DNA from 3 places in the Leeia aquatica genome. Region 1 is predicted to be linked to each of the others. Evidence: predicted binding sites of a transcription regulator. Region 1 holds the regulator's gene; each other region holds the start of a gene.
What was found. Region 1 encodes FNR, which switches genes on or off when oxygen is low (the NO sensors DNR and NnrR bind a similar motif). Its sites were predicted from a motif close to TTGATNNNNATCAA; they were not measured.
Positions count from the first base shown of each region.

Region 1 (5,316 bases):
GCGGATTACGTCAAACAGGGTGCACAGGGCTTCATCGGTATCCGCCAGCAGCGGAAACGGATAGCCCATCTTCTCGCGAAAGCGGTCGTGCGATTTGACCGAGTCACGCGAGACGCCCACCACATCGGCTTGCAGGCTAGCAAATTCGGCGTGCAGGTCGCGGAAATCGTTGCCCTCGTTGGTGCAACCGGGCGTGCTGTCCTTGGGGTAGAAGTAGAGAACCAGCCAACGGCCTTGGCCGGGTGAGAAGTGGAACGGATTTACGCCACTGGCTGCGGCGGTGAACGAAAGTACAGTCTGGTTCAGCATGCAGGACTCCATGAGGCTTCAGTGTTCAGCATCGCTGATTCTGTGCGGGGATGCAAGGGGTTCGCGCAGCCTGATACCAGACTTGACATGGCATGCCTGCCACATAATATAATGATAATGGTTATCATTAATATATGGATGCAAACATGAACGCCATGATCATCGGTGCCGATACCCTGGGTAACATTCCGCAGCTGCTGCTGGACCATGGCATCCAGATTTCACGTCACATCACGGGTCGCAATGCATCGCACCAGCGCAAGCTGCCGGGCTTGCCCAAAGATACCCAGTTGCTGATCCTGTTCACGGATTTCCTGGGTCACAATGTGATGCGCCATTTCCGGGCTCTGGCGCAAGAGAATGGGGTGCCGGTGATGGCGTGCCGACGCTCTGTCTGTGCCATCAAGGAAACGCTGGTGCAGTGTGGCATCGGCCAGCCGTGCCAAGGTTGCCCCAAGCAGTCTGGCAAACGCAACCATTGAGCGGGCCAAACGGGAAATACGGTTCACCACCCTTTAACCGGCGGGCCGGGTAGTTTAAAATGCCGCTTTGCATAAGCCGTGAATCCCGACCATGTCGAACGCCCATATTGAAGCCCAGCGCGTACTGGATGAAGCTGATTGCCTGCATGACCACGCCGAGGTCGAGGCAGCACTGGCCCGCATGGCCAGCCAGATTACCAGCCGGCTGGCAGATCAAGACCCTTTGCTGTTCTGTGTGATGAATGGCGGGCTGATCGTTACGGGTCAATTGTTGCCGCGTTTGACCTTTCCCCTGCAGTGCGAGTACCTGCATGCCACCCGCTATGGCAAAGAAACTTCGGGTGGGCGTCTGGCCTGGGTGGTGAAGCCGACGGAGCCGGTCAAAGGCCGTACCGTTCTGGTGGTGGATGATATTCTGGATGAAGGGCATACCCTGGCAGAAATCGTGCGTTACTGTCGGGAAGAAGGTGCAGCCGAGGTGCTGGTGGCCGTGCTGGTGGACAAGCTGCATGATCGCAAGGCACCGGGCATCAAGGCTGATTTCATTGGGCTGGAAGTGGCCGACCGCTTTCTGTTCGGTTTTGGCATGGATTACAAAGGCTACTGGCGTAACGCACCAGGTATCTATGCGGTGAAAGGGCTGTAAGCCAGCCTGTTTGCTTCGTGCAGCCAACAAAAAAACCGGCCAGATGGCCGGTTTTTTTGTTGGCTGTCACCATCTTACTTCGGCACTGTGCCTTCCACGCCTTCCACATACCAGGTAATGCCATGCATGTCGCCATCAGACATGGTTTTGCCTGCGGCCACTTTCACGGCACCGGTGTTGTCCTTGATCGGACCGGCGAAGATCGGGGCTTTGCCGGAGATGATGTCGGCACGGCGAGCGGCCACCTTCTTCTTCACATCGTCCGGCAGGCTCTTGTTCAGTGCGCCCAGATCGATCATGCCTTCCTTCAGGCCCCACCAGATCGGTTCGTTCTTCCAGTTGCCATCCATCGCAGCCTTGACGGCCTTGGTGTAGTACACCCCCCAATTGATCTGGCTGGCAGCCAGGTGGGCATCAGCACCGAACTTGGTCATGTCGGAATCCCAACCGAAGGCTTTCACCTTCTTCTCCTGCGCGGTTTGTACCACGGCAGCGGAATCGGTGTTCTGCATCAGGGTATCCACACCTTGGGCGATCAGGGTTTCAGCCGCCTGGCGTTCCTTGGCCGGGTCGTACCAGCTGTTGATCCAGATCACCTTGACGGTGGCTTTCGGGTTGTTGGCGCGAGCACCCAGGGTGAAGGCGTCAATATTGCGTACCACTTCCGGAATCGGTACCGAGGCCACCACGCCCAGCTTGCTGGTCTTGCTGGTCAGGCCCGCCACATAACCGGCAAGATAGGCACCTTCATAGGTGCGGACATCGTAGGTGCCGACGTTCTTGTCACTCTTGAAGCCGGTGGCGTGCAGGAACACGGTGTTCGGGAACTGCTTGGCCACCTTCAGCGTCGGGTTCATATAGCCAAAGGAGGTGGTAAAGATCACCTTGTTGCCATCTTGCGCCAGCTTGCGGATCACCCGTTCGGCATCCGCCCCTTCCGGTACGCTTTCCACAAACGTGGTTTTTACCTTGCCTGGGAACATCTTTTCGACGGCCTGACGGCCTTGATCATGGGCGTAGGTCCAGCCAGCATCGCCCACCGGGCCTACATAGACGAAGCCCACCTTGAAGGGCTCGGCAGCATGTGCCACGCCAATGACCCCACTCACCACGAGGGCGGCAGTCAGCTGTTTGAGTACGGTTCTGCGCGAAATAACCACAAGTTGCTCCTTTGCATCAAAAGTTGCACCGTGACGGTGGGGGGTATGCGGGGCGGCCAGACGGCCGGGTTGTCATGAATTGTAGACCGTTTACAGCATGACGGGGGGATGCAGCAGCTTCTGCATCAGGTCGGGTTGATCAAGCCGCTTTAGCCACCACTGCAGGGCGTTGCCGCTATCGCTGGCTCGCCAGGCCAGATGGAAAGGGTGGGGTAAGCGTTGATCCACCACTTGCTTGTGGATCAAGCGACCTTCTCGCACATAAGGTTCAGCCAGCTCACGCGCCAGATAGCCACAGGCCAGACCGCTGAGCTGGATCGTCAGTTTGGTCCGCATGTCGGGGACATGCAGGATTTCCTGACCACTGAGAATGCCGGATGAACGTGGCGGCAGGCTGCGTGAGGTATCCGCGACGGCAACCGAGCGATGCCACAGGATGTCTTGTGGCTGCAGAGGCTCCGGCAATTCGGCCAGAGGATGATTGGGTGCGACACAGAACACAAAATCCAGCGACCCGATGGTACGGGTGGAGAAACCGCCGCCCGCCGGAGCGTCACCCGGCGCGCCAACCACCAGATCCGAGCGTCGGGTCAGCAGCGAATCCCAGGTTCCCCCCAATACCTCATGAGTGATGCGGATACGGGTGCCGCTACCTTGTGCATAGAAATCCGCCAGTATGGGTAGCAGTGCCGTACTGGGGAAGATGGTGTCCATGGCAATGGACAGCTCGGTCTCCCAACCTGTGGCTACCCGCTTGACCCGGCTTTCCAGCTCACCTGCCGCACGCAGCAGGTGGCGGCCTTCTCGTAGTAATTCCTGCCCGGCCGGTGTGAGCCGTGCGCGATGCCCGCTGCGGTCAAACAGCTTGACATCCATATCCTGCTCAAGCTTCTGCACGATATAGGTAATCGCAGACGGCACGCGGTGCAGCACTTCAGCCGCGGCAGCAAAGCTGCCCTGGCGATCGATGGTATCCAGAACGGTGAGGGCATCCAGACTCAGGCGCAGCATCTACAGACCTTCCTGTGTCCTGAAGTGTGCAGGGTCAGGCCTTGCCTGAACATCCCGACAACACCTGTTTCAGGGCGGGCAGGTCCAGGATTTCGATTTCCTTGTTGTGGACCCGGATCAGCCCCTGTTCCTGGAAACGCGAGAAGCCGCGACTGATGGTTTCCAGCTTGAGCCCCAGATAGCTGCCAATTTCCTCACGCGTCATGCGCAGCACAAAGCTGCGGGAGGAGTAACCGCGTAAGGCAAAGCGTTGTGACAGGTTCAGCAGGAAAGCAGCCAGGCGTTCCTCGGCCTTCATATTACCCAGCAACATCATGACGCCATGGTCTCGTACGATTTCACGGGACAGCACCTTGTAGAAATTATTCTGCAAGGAGGGGATATGCCGGCTCAGTTCCTCCAGGTCGGCAAACGGAATCTCGCAGACCTCGGAGTCTTCCAGCGCAATCGCACCGCAGCTGTGTGTCTCGGTGCTGATGGCGTCCAGCCCCAGCAATTCGCCTGCCATCTGGAAACCGGTGACTTGCTCGCGGCCATCTTCTGACAGCACGCTCATCTTGAAGAAACCCAGTCGCACCGCAAACAGGGAGCGCATGGCATCACCAGCCCGATACAGCGGCTCGCCCTTTTTGACTTTGACGCGCTGGGTGATGACGGTTTCCAGCTGGTTCATTTCATCACTGTTCAGGCCCAGCGGCAAACACAGCTCGCGCAGGCTACAACTGGAGCACGCTACCTTGAGGTGCTTGAGGGAAACTTCCTGAATAGGGATGGTGGAGGTATGGTTCATGCCAAATCGGTAGGTGTTGATACAGGTCAACCACGAACGGGCGGTGGATGGGCATAGTGGCAAAAACTGCTCACAACCCCGACCCAACCATGCCCGTCCTCTCGCTTGGTCAACATCATAGCCTGAATGCGGATTTTCCGACAGTGGCCGTCCCACGTGGCTGGGGACAAATGTTGTCTTTCAACATGGACGACATCGCCGCCTTCCCCGCACTTCGCCAGATTCGACAACCCCGGCTGAATGACGCAGCCGTCGGGCGAGCCTGGTCGCGCCCGGCGATCGGCCGTCTGCCGCCCGCGCTGTGCATGACGGAGTGCTGGCCGCGTAAGCCGGCGGCAGTTCAGCCTGTACAAGAGGCCATTACGCTGGAGTGGCAGCAGTGGTGCGCCTTGCTGGGCAAGCGTCAACCGACCCAGATGCAGCTGCATGTGTCAGCGCATCCACAGGTTTTTGCGCTGGCGCTGGCCGACTGGCTGCAGCGGCGTGACTCCGTGTCTCCAAGTATGCCTTGTGGCATCGTACTGTATCTGGGGCAGGCGGATGTGCCGGATTGCTCAGGCGTGCCTGGCGCAGACGTGATGCTGCGCAGCATGGCGGGGGGCGAGCCCGGTTTCCATGCCTCATGCCTCACCGTACTGCCCGCTGTGTTGCAACAGGCTGGCGGCAGGGTCGGTGTGGAACTGTGGCTGGGACAGCTCATGGATGCGGAGGCCATGGCGCAGGTGCATGCCTTGTTGCTCATGCAGCCCGCCCGGCTTTGCTTGCGGGGTGTGGTGGCGGCAGCCGTATCCGCCAGCCAGCTATTGCAACAAAAAGAACAGCTGTATCAGGTGCTGCAATGGCTGGATGAGCTGGGTTATGGCCATCTGGCGGGCGGCTGGTTTACCCGAGCAGATGACCCATGGCGGCATGCGCAGC
Region 1 is NZ_JABAIM010000001.1:53,799-59,114, forward strand. It holds gene HF682_RS00355 (peroxiredoxin) at 1-309, opposite strand, end outside; gene HF682_RS00360 (DUF2325 domain-containing protein) at 456-791, shown strand; gene HF682_RS00365 (hypoxanthine-guanine phosphoribosyltransferase) at 883-1,437, shown strand; gene HF682_RS00370 (BMP family ABC transporter substrate-binding protein) at 1,512-2,597, opposite strand; gene HF682_RS00375 (LysR family transcriptional regulator) at 2,688-3,608, opposite strand; gene fnr (fumarate/nitrate reduction transcriptional regulator Fnr) at 3,643-4,398, opposite strand; gene HF682_RS00385 (hypothetical protein) at 4,569-5,316, shown strand, end outside.

Region 2 (5,316 bases), on a different contig from region 1:
GCGGTTGTTCAAAGAGGTCAAGTCAAGCGTGGGTACGAGGGTTGGGGCATGGGTGCGCAAAAAGTGGCTATGGGTGGTCGCCATACTGCTGTCGCTGCTGTGCTGGTTGCTGTATCAGCACAGTTACGCCTTTGATGAGCAGCAGCACGTGGTGCGCTTTGCGGATGGGCGCACGCTGGACATCACGGTCACCCTGCCGCAGGGCAGTGAGCACAAGCCGGGGGTGGTGCTGTTCATTCATGGTGATGGCCCGGCTAACGCCAGCTATGACGACTACTATCAACCGCTGTGGGAATCGCTGGCTCAGGCAGGCTATGCCTCGGTGTCATGGAGCAAGCCAGGTATCGGCGGGTCCAGCGGTAACTGGCTGCAGCAAAGCATGGAAGACCGTGCCAAAGAGGCGCGGCTGGTGCTGGGCTGGGTAAGGCGGCAGCCCCAGTTTGATACTCGACGTATCGGCCTGTGGGGGAGCAGTCAGGCGGGCTGGGTGTTGCCCAAGGTGGCAGCACGTGACTGTTGTATCCGCTTTGTGATTGCGGTCAGCCCGGCCATCAACTGGTTGCAGCAAGGGCGCTATCACAGCGAGACCACCTTGCAGCATCAACAAGCAGATACCGCAACCCGTCAGCAAAGCGTACAGCGGCGCCAACAGGTGCTGGCCCTGCTGCAGCAGGGCGGCAGTTATGCCCAATATCTGCAAGTCGCCGGCAGCGAGCCCATGAGTGCAGACCGCTGGCAGTTTGTTCGCCGCAACTGGCAAGCCGATGCCACCCTGGATCTGCAAGCGCTGGCAAAGCGCCCGGTCCCGGTATTACTGCTGCTGGGGGCGCTGGATCGCAACGTGGATATCCGCAATACCGAACAAGGTTATCGCCAATGGCTCCCGGCCAGCCGACTGACCGTGATTCACTACCCGGATACCTACCACGCCATGACACGGCGGCAGGTGGAAGACAGCGCCACGGTGGGCTGGCTCACCAGCCTGTTCCGGCCACGTGCAGTGTATAACCCGGACTACCTGCGGGATTTGCAACGGTATGCCGCACAATTCTGATTACAACCATTACACGCGCTGATCCAGGAGCCGATCGGCCAGATCTTTAATCTCTTTGCCCATGAACAGCCGCGATTGCCACGGCTCAGGGATGCTGTTGATGCCATAGTAGGCCCCTGCCAGCTGACCGCAGATTGCTGCGGTGGTGTCGGCATCGTCCCCCAGATTAGCCGCACGTAATACTGCAGAAGCATAGTCTGTCGTGTGCCAGAAACACCACAGTGCAGCTTCCAGCGAGGCGATGGCGTAGCCGGTACCCATGATTTGTTGCTCAGATTTGGTTTGCCAACTCCCCCTTGCGAGATTTTGGACTGTGATTGCAGGCGTGCTGAAGTCCGTGATCTGGCAAATCTGAGTCTTATCCGCACCCTGCAGGGCCAAGCGGATCTGCTGCGCAAAGAGCCGGGTAGCTTCGATTGCTTCTTCTGCACCATGCGTGGTTCGCGCGCTATTCGCGGCCATCTCATCCAGTTGGGCGGGGTCATGCCAGAAGTACATCGGCACGGGGGCGAGTCGCATCAGACTACCATTGCCTGCAGTGTGGGGGTTGGACTCGCCACTGTATGGGTCACCGGACTGTTGATAGCGCTCCAGTGCGCGGGCAATGGTCATACCAATGTCGAAGCAGCGTCCGGTGCTGCTCATGTAGCCATGTGCTTGCCAATTGCAATAGCGGTTCATCTGGTCCGTCGGGTTAAACCCCTTGCAATACAGCAAGCTGTGCGCCAGGCACAACGCCATGCTGCAGTCGTCGGTCCAGGCGCCTGCGGGCAAATCAAACGGACCACCGCCGACCATGTCCGTGATCGGGGTAAAGCTTCCTCGCGGGGAGAACTCCAGCGTCGTGCCAAGGGCATCGCCACAAGCCAGGCCTACCAGGCACCTTGGTAGCGTTCGGATTCACTCAGTTTTGTCATGGGCACAGGTCTTTGAGGTATTGTGAGTGGGGGGGCGATGACAGTCTTGGGGCTAGACCAGGACCTTGCCCGGATTCATCAGGCCTTTGGGGTCGAGGCTGGCTTTGAGCTGGTGCATCAGTTTCAGTTCCAGGGCGGACTTGTAGTGGGGCAGGGTGTCGCGCTTCAGCTGGCCGATGCCATGTTCGGCGCTGATGCTGCCACGGTAGTGTGCGACTTGGTCGTAAACAATGCGGTTGGCTTGGGCTTCGTCATCGAACAGATCGACATTGCCGGGGCGAGTGTGGCTGAGGTTGTAGTGCAGGTTGCCATCGCCAAGGTGGCCGAAGACCTGCAAGCGTACACCGGGGAAGGCGTGCTGCAGCAGGGCGGCGGTATCTTGCAGGAAGGCCGGGATGGCGCTGACGGGCAGGGCGATGTCGTGCTTGATTGACGGTCCGTCCAGCCGCTGGGCTTCCGAAATGCTTTCCCGTAATAGCCACAGTGCGCGTGCCTGTTGTTCGCTCTGGGCGATGGCGGCATCCTGCACCGGCGACTCCGCAAGGGTGGCGAGCAGGTCGCCTGCCAGACGGTCATCCGGCGCGCCGTCCGAGAGTTCCAGCAGGGCATACCAAGGGCTGGGGGCTTCCAGCGGTGAGCGGCTACCGGGGATGTGTTGTGTGACCAGCTGCAGGCACACGTCCGACACCAGCTCAAAGGCGGTCAGCCTGTCGCTGAAGCGCTGTTGCAGCTGTCCCAGCAGTTGCAGTGCATCCTCCGGCCCGCTGAGTGCCACCCAGGCGGTGCACTGCTGCAGTGGGCGCGGGAACAGCTTGAGGGTGGCTGCAGTGATGATGCCGAGCGTGCCTTCCGCGCCGATAAAACAATGCTTGAGGTCGTAGCCGGTATTGTCCTTGCGCAGGCCACGCAGGCCATCCCAGATTTGCCCATCCGGCAGCACCACTTCCAGCCCGAGGGTAAGCTCGCGCATATTGCCGTAGCGCAGTACCTGGACGCCACCGGCATTGGTGGAGAGGTTGCCGCCAATCTGGCAGCTGCCTTCAGAGGCCAATGAGAGTGGAAACAGACGCTGCTGTTGCGCCGCTGCAACTTGCACCTCGACCAAAGTACAGCCTGCTTCGGCAGTGAGCGTCTGGTTGACCGGATCGACTTGTCGTATCTGCCGCAGACGGGATAGCGAAATCACCACCGCATTGCCAAGGGTATCCGGCACGCTGGCACCGCACAGGCTGGTATTGCCGCCCTGTGGCACCATCGACACACCGGCGTCATGACACAGGCGGACAATGGCGGCCACCTCGGCGGTGCTGGCCGGGCGCAACACTGCCAGCGCCTTGCCACGATAGCGTTTGCGCCAGTCGGTCAGATAGGGCTGTATGGTTTGAGGGTCGGTCAAGACATGGGTGTCACCAATCCGGTGAGCCAGTTGCGCAAGCAAATCAGACATAGTGATGGCCAAACAGGGTACGCATGCAGTCTAATCGCTGCGGGGCTTGGCGAACAAGGGCGACTGTGGTTTGATCGTCAGTTACACGGAAGATGAGAACCATTCCGTGAGCGTTGATTCAACTCAAAGCCAGCCAAGCCGATTGCTGGCAAGCTTGGGCATCCCGTTGTTGCCCGGAAAGGGTGTCATGTCTTCGCATCAATCGCCGTTCCCCATGCTGGAACTGGCAGGCAAGTCCGTATTACCAATCGTGCAGGGCGGGATGGGGGTCGGGGTGTCTGCACACCGACTGGCCGGTAGCGTGGCGCGGGAAGGCGCCATGGGCACCATTGCCAGTGTGGACCTCAAGCATCATCACCCGGACCTGCTGGCCCGCTGCCACAAGGTGCGCGATCAGGAAGTACTGGACCAGACCAATCTGGAAGCCCTCGACCGTGAGATTCGCATGGCCCGCGAGATTGCCGGGGGCAAAGGCATGGTTGCGGTCAACGTGATGAAGGCGGTGCTGGATAATGCCGATTATGTGCGGCAAGCCTGCGAAAGCGGGGCGGATGCCGTGGTGATGGGCGCGGGCCTGCCGTTTGATCTGCCAGAGATTACTGCCGAGCATCCCAAGGTGGCTTTGATTCCGATCCTGTCGGAAGTGCGCGGGATTGCGCTGGTGCTGAAAAAGTGGCTGAAAAAAGGCCGCAAGCCGGATGCCATCGTGATTGAGCATCCGCGTTATGCCGGGGGGCACCTGGGCGCGGCCCGGATCGAAGACCTCAAGGATGGTCGCTTTGACTTCCGGCTGGTGGTGGAAGGCGCTCGGGAGTTGTTCCGCGAGCTGGGACTGGAACGGGAGCCGATTCCGCTGATTCTGGCCGGGGGTATCAACAGCCACCAGAAGGTGAAGGAAGCCTTCGAGATGGGGGCGTCTGGCGTGCAGCTGGGTACGGCGTTTGCCGTGAGTCAGGAAGGGGATGCCCATCCCAATTTCAAAGCGGTGCTGGCTGGAGCGGGCCCGGAAGATATCGTCGAGTTCATGAGCGTTGCGGGCCTGCCTGCTCGCGGGGTGCTGACACCGTGGCTGAAAACCTACCTGCGCCGCGAGGCCTTGCTGCAGAGCAAGGCCAAGTGTGATTCGGCACGCTGCACCACGGGGCTGAATTGCCTGTCCGTGTGCGGCCTGCGTGATGGCTTGGCCAAGATTGGTCAATTCTGCATTGATACCCAGCTGGCAGCGGCACTGCGCGGCGAGGTCAGCAAGGGTTTGTTCTTCCGGGGCTCGGAGCCGCTGCCATTTGGTTCGGCCATCCGGCCGGTGCGTGAGTTGATTGACTACCTGCTCACTGGCATCAAGCCCGTCTTCACCCAACAGGAACACGATGAGCCTGCGCTTGCCGGGGCATGAAGAGCTCCCTTCACTGGAAACCCCGCTGGAGATGCTGCTGGCGTGTCACGGGCGGGTGCGCAAGTTTTGCCACGTGATCCAGCAGCTGGTGACGCATTTGCCGCAGCATGGCCTGACGGCCGATGCCCGCCAGGCGGCAGGGAATGTCATCCGCTACTTTGACCTGGCCGCACCACGCCACCATGCAGACGAAGAAGATGACCTGTTCCCGGCTTTGCTGCTGGCGGCGGGCGAACAGGTGGAGTTTGCGGCCATGAGGGCGGCCCTGCTGGCCTTGCAGCATGAGCATGAGCCGTTGGGCCTGCTGTGGCAGCAGCTGCGCCCGCGCCTGCAGGCCATTCATGATGGTCACTGGCTGGAGCTGAACGAGGGGGAGCTGGCCAGCCGTTTTGCGGCGGACTATATCGCTCACGCGGCACGGGAAGAGGCTGAGGTCTACCCAGCCGCCACACAACTGTTGAGCACTGATGTGCTGGCCCGGATTGCCGAGCAGATGGTGGCGCGC
Region 2 is NZ_JABAIM010000003.1:74,505-79,820, reverse strand. It holds gene HF682_RS13025 (alpha/beta hydrolase family protein) at 53-1,054, shown strand; gene HF682_RS13020 (ADP-ribosylglycohydrolase family protein) at 1,064-1,924, opposite strand; gene HF682_RS13015 (FAD-binding oxidoreductase) at 2,024-3,418, opposite strand; gene HF682_RS13010 (NAD(P)H-dependent flavin oxidoreductase) at 3,606-4,811, shown strand; gene HF682_RS13005 (hemerythrin domain-containing protein) at 4,786-5,316, shown strand, end outside.
Region 2: a site for FNR is predicted at 3,532-3,545, ahead of HF682_RS13010 (NAD(P)H-dependent flavin oxidoreductase). Genes of this name have one in related genera too.

Region 3 (5,316 bases), 1.6 Mb from region 1:
TGGCGCTTCCCCCAGCGCAACGTGATACTGTCGCGCAGTGGATCAGCCAGCTGCCCGAGGTCAACCACAACTATGCCCGCGAGCACCGCTACAATCTGTGGTTCGTACTGACCGCCCGCGACCGGGCGGCGCTGGACCGCACCCTGCGGGCCATCACGCAGCATTGCGGACAAGCCCCGCTGGACCTGCCGCTGGAGCGTGAATACCACATTGACCTTGGCTTTGCGCTGGGAGCACATGGTCCGGCCCGCCGCCGCACCGTCACGCCAGCCTCACCGCAGCTCGACGCGGCAGACCACCGCCTGCTGACGGCCTTGCAAGACGGCCTGCCACTGGAAACCCAACCCTTTCTGAGCCTGGCCCAGCGCTGTGGCTGGGAGGAATCCGCCCTGCTGCAGCGCCTGCAAGCATGGCAGGACAGCGGCGTGATCCGGCGCTTCGGCTTTATCCTGCGCCACCATGAGCTGGGCTACCGCGCCAATGCCATGTGTGTGTGGCAGGTGCCGGATGCACAGCGGGATAGCATCGGGCAGCAGCTGGCCGACGATGCTGCTGTCAACCTGTGTTATGGCCGCCCCGCCCGTTTGCCGCACTGGCCCTACAACCTGTTTTGCATGCTGCACGCGGCAGACCCAGCAGCCGCCCATGCGACGGCCCTCGCGCTGTCACAACGGCACGGCCTGGAAGCTGTGCCGCAAGCGGTGCTGGTTTCCACCCGCCGCTATACTCAGCGCGGCGCCCGTTACGGACACACCTCATGAATGCCCCGCTGCAGCACGCTGTATCCCTGACCGACTTGCAGCAACGCATCATCAACCAGCTGCAAGGCGAGTTTCCGCTGCATCCGCGCCCCTATGCCGAGGCTGCGCAGCGGGTAGGCTGTGATGAGGCCACCTTGCTGCAACAGCTGCGGCAATTGCTGCGCGACGGCGTGCTGACCCGCTTTGGCCCCCTGTTTCAGGTGGAGCGCATGGGGGGCGCTTTCGTCCTGGCGGCGTTGAAAGTGCCGGAAGCGGATTACGCCCGCGTCAGCGCCCTGGTGAATGCCCTGCCTGCGGTGGCTCACAATTACCGGCGCGAGCATGCCCTCAATATGTGGTTTGTACTCGCTACCGCCCAGCCACAGGGAATTGCCACCGCCATTGCGCAGATCGAGCAGGATACCGGCCTGGCCGTGCATGCCTTTCCCAAGCTACGCGAATACTATGTCGGCATGCAGTTTGCCGTAGGCGGTCAGGCACCGGTTGGCCAGCGACCCGGCAACACCCCGCTGCGCGATGTGATACTGGACGCGCAGGACCATCAACTGGTCAAACGCAGCCAGGGCGGGCTGGCGCTGCAACCCCACCCCTATGCCGAGCTGGCGGCCGCACTGGGCTGCAGCGAAGATGCCGTGCTGCAACGCTTGCAGCGCATGCTGGAGAGTGGCGTGGTACGTCGTATCGGTGCCGTACCCAACCACTACGCCATCGGCTACCGCGCCAATGGCATGGTGGTGTTCGATGTGGCGGACGTGCAGGTGGACACGCTGGGCGAGCAGGTGGGGCAACAGGCCTTTGTCAGCCACTGCTACCGCCGCCCGCGTCACCTACCAGACTGGCCTTACAACCTGTTCGCCATGTGCCACGGTGCCGATCACGCTGCGGTCGAGCAGCAGGCCAGGCAGCTGCGCAGCCTGCTGGGCGCGGCCTGCACGCAACACGCGGTACTGTTTTCCAGCCGTATCCTGAAGAAGAGCGGCTTGCGCCTGTAGGACCACACGGACTGTTTTGCCCGGCAGACGCACTCGGCTTGATACCTGTCAATGAGCGGAACGCCACTTCGCAGGACCATGTCGGCATGGACATTCTTGCTGGGCGATTCCCATGCTGCGCCTGACCCCGTATCTGCAATCCCTGCTACACCCGTCACCGCTGCCCCCTGCGCGCAAACCGGCCGGGCCGGTGGTGATCTGGAACCTGATCCGCCGCTGCAACCTGACCTGTCAGCACTGCTACTCCATCTCGGCCGACAAGGACTTTGCCGGTGAGTTGAGTACCGATGAGGTGTTTGCCGTGATGGACGACCTGCGCGCCTTTGGCGTGCCGGTGCTGATCCTGTCCGGCGGCGAGCCACTGCTGCGGCCCGATATATTACAGATTGGCAAGCGTGCCAAGGACCTGGGCTTTTATGTCGGGCTGTCCAGCAATGGCACCCTGATCACGCCGGACCGGGTGGCCGGCATTGCCGATGTCGGCTTTGATTATGTCGGCATCAGTCTGGACGGTATCGGTGCCACCCACGACCGCTTCCGGCGTCTGCAAGGCGGTTTTGACCTCGCCTTGCAGGGTATCCGCCTGTGTCGCGATGCGGGCATGAAGGTGGGCGTGCGTTACACCATGACCGAGGACAACGCCGACGACCTGCCCGCCCTGCTGCAGCTGGTCGACGATGAAGGCATCGACAAGTTTTATTTCTCGCACCTCAACTATGCCGGGCGCGGCAACAAGCACCGTGATACCGACGCGCGTCACCAGCGCACCCGCTGGGCGATGGACCTGCTGATTGCCGAATGCCTGCGCTATCTGCAGGCGGGCCGCCCCAAGGATTTCGTCACCGGCAACAACGATGCCGATGGCGTCTACCTGCTGCACTGGGCCGAACAGCATTATCCACAACACGCCACGCAGCTCCGTCAGCGCTTGCAGCAATGGGGGGGCAATGCCAGCGGGGTGAATGTGGCCAATATCGACAATCTGGGCAACGTACACCCGGACACCATGTGGTGGAAGGTGACACTGGGCAATGTGCGCGAGCGACCGTTCTCGGCCATCTGGCCGGACACCGGCCACCCGCTGATGGCCGGGCTCAAGCAGCAGCCCCGCCCGGTACAGGGACGCTGCGGTGCCTGTCAGCATCTGGCGATTTGCAACGGCAACACCCGCGTGCGCGCCTGGGAGCTGACCGGTGACTACTGGGCGGCCGACCCGGCCTGTTATCTGAGTGATCAGGAAGTCGGCGTGGCGGATGGGGCGTTCCCGCTGGCCCCGCTGACCCGCTGGCAGCGTATCCCGCTGGTCAGCATGGAGACCCAGCCATGATGCTGCCCAAACTGTCTGCCGCTATCCTGTTGTTGCTCAGCCTGCAGAGCTTGGCCGCCGACCCCGCCACCCTGTATCAGCAGCATTGCCTGACTTGTCATGGTAACCAGCGCATGGGCAGCATGGCCCCCGCCCTGTTGCCACAGAGCCTGGAACGCCTGAAACCGGGCGAGATTCTCAGTGTGATCCGCCAAGGTCGCCCCGCCACCCAGATGCAGGGCTTTGCCGACCGGCTGAGTGCGGAAGACATCCAGTTGCTGGCCAACTGGCTGCGTCAGGCCCCCAGTGAAGTACCACAGTGGCGCGAGCAGGACATGAACGCCTCGCGCGTGCAGTACCTCGACCCGGCCACGCTGCCCACCCGCCCGGGCTACCGCGCCGACCCGCACAACCTGTTTGTGGTGGTGGAAGCGGGGGATCACCATGTGAGCGTACTCGATGGTGATCGTTTTGAGCCGATCGCCCGCTTCCAGAGCCGCTTTGCGCTGCATGGCGGCCCCAAGTTCTCGCCGGATGGCCGTTTTGTCTACTTTGCCAGCCGTGATGGCTGGGTCAGCCAGTACGATCTCTACACCCTGCAGATGGTGGCCGAGATTCGTGTTGGCCTGAATACCCGCAATCTGGCGGTGTCATCGGATGGTCGCTGGGTGCTGGCGGGCAATACCTTGCCGGAAACCCTGGTGCTGCTCGACACCAATGGCCTCAAGCCGGTCAAGACCATCCCGGTCAAGGACCGTAGTGGCAAATTGTCCCGCGTGTCGGCCGTCTACGATGCCGCACCGCGTCGCAGCTTTGTGGTGGCGCTCAAGGACGCCAGCGAGCTGTGGGAGATTTCCTACCGCGAAGATGCCGAGCCGATCTACCCCGGCTATGTGCACGACTACAAGATGGGTGAAGGTCTGGCCATTCCCGGCTACCTCAACCCGCGCGTCACGCCACTGGACATGGTGCTGGATGACTTTTTCTTTGACACCCGCTACCAGCACGTGATGGCGGCCTCGCGCGATGGCAGTGCGCAGGTGATCAATCTGGACAGCCGCAGCAAGGTGGCCACCCTGCCGCTGGATGGCATGCCGCACCTGGGCTCCGGCATCACCTTCGAGCAGGATGGCCACCACCTGATGGCGAGTCCTAACCTGAACAGCGGTCGCGTCACGGTCATCGACATGGACCGCTGGCAAGTGGTCAAGCAGATCACGACCCCCGGCCCCGGTTTTTTCCTGCGCAGCCATGAGCAAACACCCTACGCCTGGGTGGATGCCATGATGTCGCCGCGCAAGGACACCCTGTTCATCATCGACAAGCGCACCCTGCAAGTGGTGCGTGAGCTGACGTTGCGCCCCGGCAAGACCAATGCCCACGTTGAATTCACCCGGGATGGCCGTTATGCACTGGTCAGCATCATGGAAAGCCCGGGTGAGCTGATCGTAGTCGATGCGCGCACCTTGCAAGAGGTCAAGTCGCTGCCAATGATGAAGCCGATCGGAAAATACAACGTCTACAACAAGGTGAACCGCTCGGAGGGCACCAGCCATTGACGAGGAGAACTAGTTCTTGTGATGGATGGTTTCTACTGGTCAAACCCCTTATCCTTCGTCAACCTGACCGAAGGAAGGCCTACCCATGCTGTCGATCAATATCCGCGAATTTCTGAAGCATCAGCCGCTGTTCCAGCAGTTATCGGATGAACAGCGCGAGCTGCTGGTGCCGGGCACCCGCGAGGTGCGTGGTGAAAAAGGCCAGGTCATCTTTCAGAAAGGCGATCCCTGCGATGGCATGTATCTGGTGGTGTACGGCAAGGTCAAACTGTCCTTGATTGCGCCCAGCGGTAGCGAAAAGGTGATGGAAATCTTCCATCCCGGCCAGAGCTTTGCCGAAGCGGTGATGTTCCTGCAGCGCCCCTACCCCTTGCTCGGCCAGTTTGTGGAGGATGGCATGCTGCTGCATGTGAGTTCTGAAGTCATCCACCAGGCCGTTCGCAATGACCCCGGCTTTGCCTTGCACATGCTGGCCGGGCTCTCCCTGCGTTTGCACGCACTGGTACGCGATGTCGAGCGTTACTCGGTGGAAAATGCCACGCAGCGGGTGGTGAACTACCTGCTGCAGGTGTGCAAGCCGCATCAGCAGGGGGCCAATGTTCACCTGCCGGTCAATAAAAACCTGATTGCCTCGCGGCTCAACCTGACGCCAGAGACTTTTTCCCGCGTGCTGCACCAGCTGAGCGAGGAAGGGCTGA
Region 3 is NZ_JABAIM010000001.1:1,648,265-1,653,580, forward strand. It holds gene ahbB (siroheme decarboxylase subunit beta) at 1-761, shown strand, start outside; gene ahbB (siroheme decarboxylase subunit beta) at 758-1,753, shown strand; gene nirJ (heme d1 biosynthesis radical SAM protein NirJ) at 1,866-3,080, shown strand; gene HF682_RS08520 (nitrite reductase) at 3,077-4,618, shown strand; gene HF682_RS08525 (Crp/Fnr family transcriptional regulator) at 4,704-5,316, shown strand, end outside.
Region 3: a site for FNR is predicted at 1,792-1,805, ahead of nirJ (heme d1 biosynthesis radical SAM protein NirJ). Genes of this name have one in related genera too.